DNA from 2 places in the Ectothiorhodospira shaposhnikovii genome. Region 2 is predicted to be linked to the other one. Evidence: predicted binding sites of a transcription regulator. Region 2 holds the regulator's gene; the other holds the start of a gene.
The links. Region 2 encodes sigma-54, which starts transcription at its own class of promoters, with help from an activator protein. Its sites were predicted from a motif close to TGGCANGNTNCNTGCTT; they were not measured.
Positions count from the first base shown of each region.

Region 1: a site for sigma-54 is predicted at 2,203-2,219, ahead of flgB (flagellar basal body rod protein FlgB). Genes of this name have one in related genera too.

Region 1 is NZ_CP178333.1:1,032,882-1,036,286, reverse strand. Features, by position in the region: gene ACLF6L_RS04735 (flagellar hook protein FlgE) at 1-133, opposite strand, end outside; partial or broken gene ACLF6L_RS04730 (flagellar hook-basal body complex protein) at 110-598, opposite strand; gene ACLF6L_RS04725 (flagellar hook assembly protein FlgD) at 642-1,319, opposite strand; gene flgC (flagellar basal body rod protein FlgC) at 1,332-1,751, opposite strand; gene flgB (flagellar basal body rod protein FlgB) at 1,768-2,166, opposite strand; gene ACLF6L_RS04710 (CheR family methyltransferase) at 2,351-3,181, opposite strand; gene ACLF6L_RS04705 (chemotaxis protein) at 3,352-3,405, opposite strand, start outside.
Region 2 is NZ_CP178333.1:660,848-664,252, forward strand. Features, by position in the region: gene hprK (HPr(Ser) kinase/phosphatase) at 1-258, opposite strand, end outside; gene ACLF6L_RS02905 (PTS sugar transporter subunit IIA) at 255-728, opposite strand; gene hpf (ribosome hibernation-promoting factor, HPF/YfiA family) at 736-1,059, opposite strand; gene ACLF6L_RS02915 (RNA polymerase factor sigma-54) at 1,114-2,631, opposite strand; gene lptB (LPS export ABC transporter ATP-binding protein) at 2,798-3,405, opposite strand, start outside.

The sequences.
Region 1 (3,405 bases), 370 kb from region 2:
TCGTGATGTCGTCAATATCGTTGAGTCCGCCCGGCACGGTCAGGACATTCAACAGTTCCTGTGGCGTCACCTCCCCTCTCAGGTTGACATGTTGAACACCACCGAGGGGATCGGCCTCGGAGCTGAGGTTCATCAAGGCATCAATGGTCGTGGTCGGACGCGGTGCGGCGTCACCCGTCGTGAGCCGGATCGGCTGCAGCAGGTTTCCGCCGTCGGGCGGATACCCCATCAGGCGCTGCCCGGCGGCATTGACCATGAAGCCTTCCCGATCCACCTGGAACTGTCCGGCGCGGGTGTATTCAGTGATGCCGCCGCGGTCCAGGATGAAAAAGCCCTGACCATTGATGGCCAGATCCAGGTTATTGTCCGTAAAGTTCAGGTCACCCTGGGTGAACTGCTGGGTCACGGACGCCAGATTCACGCCGCTCCCGGTGGCGGTCTTCGAGACCCCGGTATAGGACAGCGCAAACACATCCGCGAACTCGGCACGGGAGCGCTTGAAACCCGCCGTGGAGGAGTTGGCGATGTTATGCCCCGTCACCTGCAGATCCGATGAGGCCGCGTTCAGACCGGTCAGACCGATATTGAATGATGGCATGGTGTAACCCTCAGTTTATTGGCTTGTTTCTAAAAGACGCGTCTCAACCGATCTGCCGGACCGTGGCCAGGTCGATCTCACCGAAACCTTCCACGATCAGCGTGACTCCCCCGCCGGCCTGCCCGGTACGCACACTGTCCACCCGTGCATTGAGCAGGGTCTGGGGCTGGCTGGTCTGGCCGTCGAGTTGGGCCTCGGCACGAAACTCATACACCCCCGGTGGTGCCCGCTCGCCGTCCGTGGTGATGCCGTCCCAGACAAAGGATTTCATGCCACTCCCCTGCCCACCCATGGGGATGCGACGCACCAGTACACCCGCCTCGTTGTAGACGTTCACCGTCAAATCATTGGCGGAGGCTTTCAGATCCACCCCGCCGCGGATACCGCCCTCCTCACCCAGCACCGCCAGATCCACCGGAATCAGCACCTCGCGATCCACCAGGGCGGCGGCCTGCAGGGTCTGATTGGCCTGCATGGCCTGGGCAATGCCGTCAAAGGATTTCTGCAGCTCACCAATTCCGTTGACCGTGCCGAACTGGGCGATCTGGCCCAGAAAATCACCACTTTCCATGGGTTCGAAGGGGTCCTGGTTCTGCAACTGGGTGATCATCAGCTTGAAGAAATCCGCCTGTCCCAATTCGTCCCGGCTGGATTCCTTTTTCTGTCCGGCGGCCGAGGTCAGGCCCAGACTGGCCAGGGTGTTGGCATCAATGACGCTCATGGTTCATCCCTCCTATGACTGGCCCAGTTGCAGAGTTCGCAATAGCAATTGCTTGGTGGTATTCATCACTTCCACGTTGTTCTCGTAGCTACGGGACGCGGAAATCATGTTGGCCATCTCGTCCACCAGATTGACGTTGGGCATGTAGACATACCCTTGTTCATTGGCCAGCGGATGATGAGGCTCATATTTCACGAAGGGCTCGGCCTGGCTCTCGACGATGCCGGCCACCCGTACCGGAGAAGTGGACGCACTGCCGCCGAACTGGTCCATCACGGTCTGGAACACCGGCTGCTTGGAGCGGTAGGCCTGCTCGGGGGTGGTGCTGGCCACCTGGGCATTGGCCATGTTGCTGGCGATGGTATTCAAACGTACCGACTGGGCGCTCAGCGCCGAACCGGAGACGTCGAAGATCTTGAACATGTTGCTCATGACTTAATCTCCCGGCCTATTCGCCTTTGAGGGCCGTGCGCAGGCCGCTGAATTTCTTGCTGAGAAAATCCAGGCTGGCCTGATACTGCACGGTATTTTCGGCAAAGGCCGCCTGCTCCAACTGAGGATCCACCGTGTTGCCATCCAGGGATGGCTGGGTGGGCACCCGATAGAGCGGCTCACCCAGAGCCTGACCCGAGGCATCAGTGGCAATATGGGCGGCGTGGGTAAGGCGCAGGCCCAGGGCATCGGGCTGATGCGCACGACTGAGCACCTGACGAAAATCCAGGTCCCGTGCCTTGTAGTTGGGGGTGTCGGAATTGGCGATGTTGGAGGCGAGCAACTCCAGGCGCTTTGAGCGCACCTGCAGCGCATCGCCGTGGATACCAATGGCCCTGTCTATGGAAAGTGGCATGGACTCGACCTCAAGAAATGTTCCTGAAGGTCGAAAATGCAATCAACGTGCCATAAAAGAAAGTCTCGTTATTTTAGAGACTTAAGGGAAAGGCACCCGGAATCGGAGAGGCTGCCACGGCAAGATACCGCCGTTCGCAAGGTCCCGGCCCATGGAGCGGGTCGGGTTATTGACGCCTGTGCTTTCAGCGCAGGCGATATACAACGCCCGGATTGCAACGCACCATTTCAAAGGCGTCGGAATAATTGGCCATGGACTCGGAGGCCCCCAGGAAAAGATAACCACCCGGATTGAGAATCTGGGAGATACGCTTGAGAATCAGCTTCTTGGAGTCAATGGAGAAGTAGATCAAGACATTGCGACAGAACACCACATCAAAACGCCCCAGCAGGGTGTAGCTGTCCATGAGATTGAATTCACGGAAGGTGGCGCGGGCCTTGATGTCGGGCCGGAGAGACCAGCGATCGCCATTCTGCACGAAGAAACGTTGGCGTCGCTCAAGGGACAGGCCGCGGGCGACGGCCAGGGAATCGTAGCTGGCCTCTCGCGCTTCCTTGAGCACCGCGCCGGAGATGTCCGTGCCCAGGATCTGCACATCCCGCAGGCTGCCGGGGCGGGATTGCTGGTATTCACTGAACCCCATGCTGATGGAATAGGCTTCCTGTCCGGATGAGCAGGCGGCAGACCAGATGCGCGGGGCGTATCCCGCCCCCTTCTGCTTTGCCAGTTCCGGATAGATCTGGTTCTTGAGGATCTCAAAGGGAAACACGTCCCGAAACCAGTAGGTTTCGTTGGTGGTCATGGCCTCGATCACCCGCTCTCGCAGCCCGGGATTCCGCCCCAGCTTGAGCTGCCTGAGCAGCTCGCTCACGGAAGAAACCGAGAACTCGCCCATGAGCCGCGACAGGCGGCTGTTCACCAGGTAGTGCTTGTTTTCCCCCAGGACCAGTCCACAGGACTTCTCCAGAAACAGCCTGAAATCCTCGTAATCCTGAGATTCGATAGGGCCTGACAAGGTGGTTTCCTGTTATGGATCAATCTTTCGTTATAGAACACAAACCATCGAACGGCATATGGATGGTACACAGTATACCTTCGGGATCCCCCGAAGGGGGTATGCCGAACCACCGTTCAAGGGGCACGCAATGACCGCCGGGCGGCATGATCCTGCCGACCGTGACGTTCTCATTGAGCGGCATCATCCCCCTGAAGGTATCCCAGCACGACCTCCGCCAGCTC
Region 2 (3,405 bases):
GTTCACCAGCTGTTCCAGGATGTCCCGCTGGGAGTTCTTGCGCAGGTTCCACAGATAGCGCATCTCGTCCGGACCCAGCACCTGGATCTGGTTGGGATGGATGATGTTCAGGTGTCCGACCAGTGAGGTACTGCCGTGAGGCGTGGCCTGGTGAGCGATCCGGCGTTCCCTGCCCTGATGACCGGCCACCCAGCGCAGGGCCAGGCGTTCTCCCATGGCCTCGACGACGTGATGGACGGTAAGGGGGGGCGTGGTCACGGTGAGTCTGGGCTTTCGGTATCCCAGTGGTGTACCAGGTCCAGCAGATCTTCCGGTCCTTTGGCGCTACGCAGTCGGGCCAGGGTCTCCGGATCGGAGAACATGCGCGCGAGCAATGCGAGGATCTGCAGGTGTTCGTCGGTACATTCGGTCGGCACCACCAGGGCAAACAGGATGTCCACCGGTTCGCTGTCCGGGGCGTCGTAGTCCACGCCCTTGCCCAGCTTGAGCAGGGCGGCACAGGCCTCGTCGGCTCCGGCCAGCCGGCCGTGGGGGATGGCGACGCCATGCCCCAGGCCGGTGCTGCCCAGGCGTTCCCGGGCCAGCAGGCTGTCGAAGATCTCTCCCTGGGTCAGCCTGGGCAGGTGGCTCGAAAGCATTTCACCCAGCATCTCCAGAGCGCGTTTCTTGCTGCTGACGTCCGGCAGACAGCAGACGCGCTCCGGAGCGAGAAGATCACCGATGTTCATGGATATCTCACCCGACGTGGTTGCGGTGGGAGCCTTCGGCGCGGTGATGGTCCTTGAGCTTCTCCTTGTGCTTGACCACCTGACGGTCCAGCTTGTCGACCAGGGCATCAATGGCTGCATACATGTCGGCATGGGTGGCGTCGGCAAAAATGGTGTTGCCGCTGACCAGCATGTTGGCTTCCGCCTTCTGCTGCAGTTTCTCCACGGTCAGGACCACGTGCACGTCGATGACGTTGTCGAAATGGCGCTCCAGGCGCTGGAACTTGTCATTGACATAGTCGCGCAGGGCGTCGGTCAGGTCCACGTGGTGACCGGTGAGGTTGATCTGCATGAGATGACTCCTTGGTTTGGAATGTGAAAGTGAAGCTGAGGCCTGGTTATGGATTCAGACGAGGCGCTTGCGTTCGTTGGATGGCGGGATCGCCATGGCCTCGCGATACTTGGCAACGGTGCGCCTCGCTACCTGGATGCCCCGATCCACCAGGATCTGGGCAATCTTGCTGTCACTCAGGGGCTTGCCCTGGGGTTCTTCGGCAATCAGTTTGCGAATCATGGCACGGATGGCCGTGGCGGAGCACTCACCGCCGTCGGACGTCCCCACATGGCTGGAGAAGAAATACTTGAATTCGTAAATCCCTCTTGGGGTGTGCATGTACTTCTGGGTGGTGACGCGGGAGATGGTGGATTCGTGCATCTCCAGTTGCTCGGCGATATCCCGCAGCACCAGGGGTTTCATGGCCTCGTCGCCGTGTTCCAGAAAGGCGCGTTGATGTTCCACGATGGCGGTGCCTACACGCAGCAGGGTCTCGTTGCGGCTTTGCAGGCTTTTGATGAACCAGCGGGCCTCCTGCAGGCTGTTGCGCAGATAGACATTGTCCTGGCTGGAATCGGCCCGACGCACAAAGCTGGCATAAAGTGGGTTGACCCGCAACCGGGGCGCGACTTCCGGATTCAGTTCCACCTGCCAGCATCCCTCGCGCTTGCGCACGAAGACGTCGGGAATGATGTATTCCGGTGCGCTGGAGCTGATCAGGGTGCCCGGGCGTGGGTTCAGGCTCTGGATCAGGGCGATCACCGCCTGCAATTCGCCGTCGGCCAGACCCAGTCGGCGCTGGACACCCTTGAAGTCGCGGGTGCCCAGGGCTTCCAGGTGATCACGCACCAGGGTCCTGGCCTCGGCCAGCCAGGGCGTCTCCGGCGCGAACTGCTCCAGTTGCAGCAGCAGGCACTCGGCAAGATCCCGTGCACCCACGCCCACGGGATCCAGGTGCTGGACCATGCGCAGCACGGCTTCCACCTCGTCCAGCTCCAGTTCCATCTCCTGGTCCTGGGCCAGGCCGGCGTGGATCTGCTCGATGGGTTCGGCCAGATAGCCGTCATCGTTGATGGCATCGATGATGGTCATGGCGATGACCTGGTCCCGCTCGCTCAGGGGCGACAGGTGAATCTGCCAGAGAAGGTGGTCACGCAGGTCTTCGCCGGGTGCACTCTGGTTCTCGAACAGGTCGCGACCGTCGTTGTCCATCTGGCCGCCGCCGGCGGTCGGCATGTCGTAGAGGTCTTCCCAGTTGCTGTCCACGGGCAGCTCCTCGGGAATGGTTTCCGAGGGTTCGCTGGTGTTGTCCCGTTCGGCGGGCTCGTCGAATTCTCGGCTCCCCGCATCCTTGTCGGCGTTGTCGGCGCCGGAGGTCATGCCTTCATGTTGGGTGTTTTCATCCATGCCGGTATCCAGGTCGGCATCCGCGCCTTCCAGGGCTTCCAGCATCGGGTTGGTCTCCAGCGTTTCCTGGATCTGGGCCTGAAGCTCCAATGTGGACAGCTGCAGCAGCCGGATGGCCTGCTGCAGCTGCGGTGTCATGGTAAGGCTCTGGCCGAGACGGAGCTGGACAGAAGGTTTCAGCATAGGATGTGGCGTGCCACCGGAATCGTCAGGCAGGAGTTGAAGGGTCCGGGCAGTATCGACGGTGCCTTGCCGCCACGTGCCGGGTCTGTCATCCGGATTATACGTCCTGGCACGAAAAATGTGACCCAGTGTGGGGAAACCATGCGTTGGCTCAAAAACTTTACTTTCATAGTCGGAAATGATCGCCCAGGTAGACCCGCCTGACCTGGGGGTCTGCCAGCACCACTTCCGGCGGCCCCTCGCTGATCAGGTGTCCGTCGCTCAGGATATAGGCGCGATTGCAGATGCCCAGGGTTTCACGGACGTTGTGATCGGTGATCAGTACCCCGATATTCCGGGAGACCAGATGGGTGATGATGCGCTGAATTTCGATCACGGAGATGGGGTCTACCCCGGCAAAGGGCTCATCAAGCAGGATGAAGGCCGGTTCGGTGGCCAGGGCGCGGGCGATTTCCACCCGCCGCCGCTCACCCCCCGAGAGGCTGATGCCCAGGCTCTCGCGGATATGCATGATCTGAAACTCTTCCAGTAGGGATTCCATGTGCTCATGGCGCTGGCCGCGGCTGAGGTCGCGGCGTGTTTCCAGCACGGCAAGCAGGTTGTCTTCCACCGACAACTTGCGAAAGACCGAGGCCTCCTGGGGCAGATAGCCGATGCCCAACTGGGCGCGGGCATGCATGGGCAGGGGGGTGATGTCCCTGCCGTCCAGTTCGATGCGCCCACCGTCGCAGGGGATGAGGCCGACGATCATGTAAAAACAGGTGGTCTTGCCGG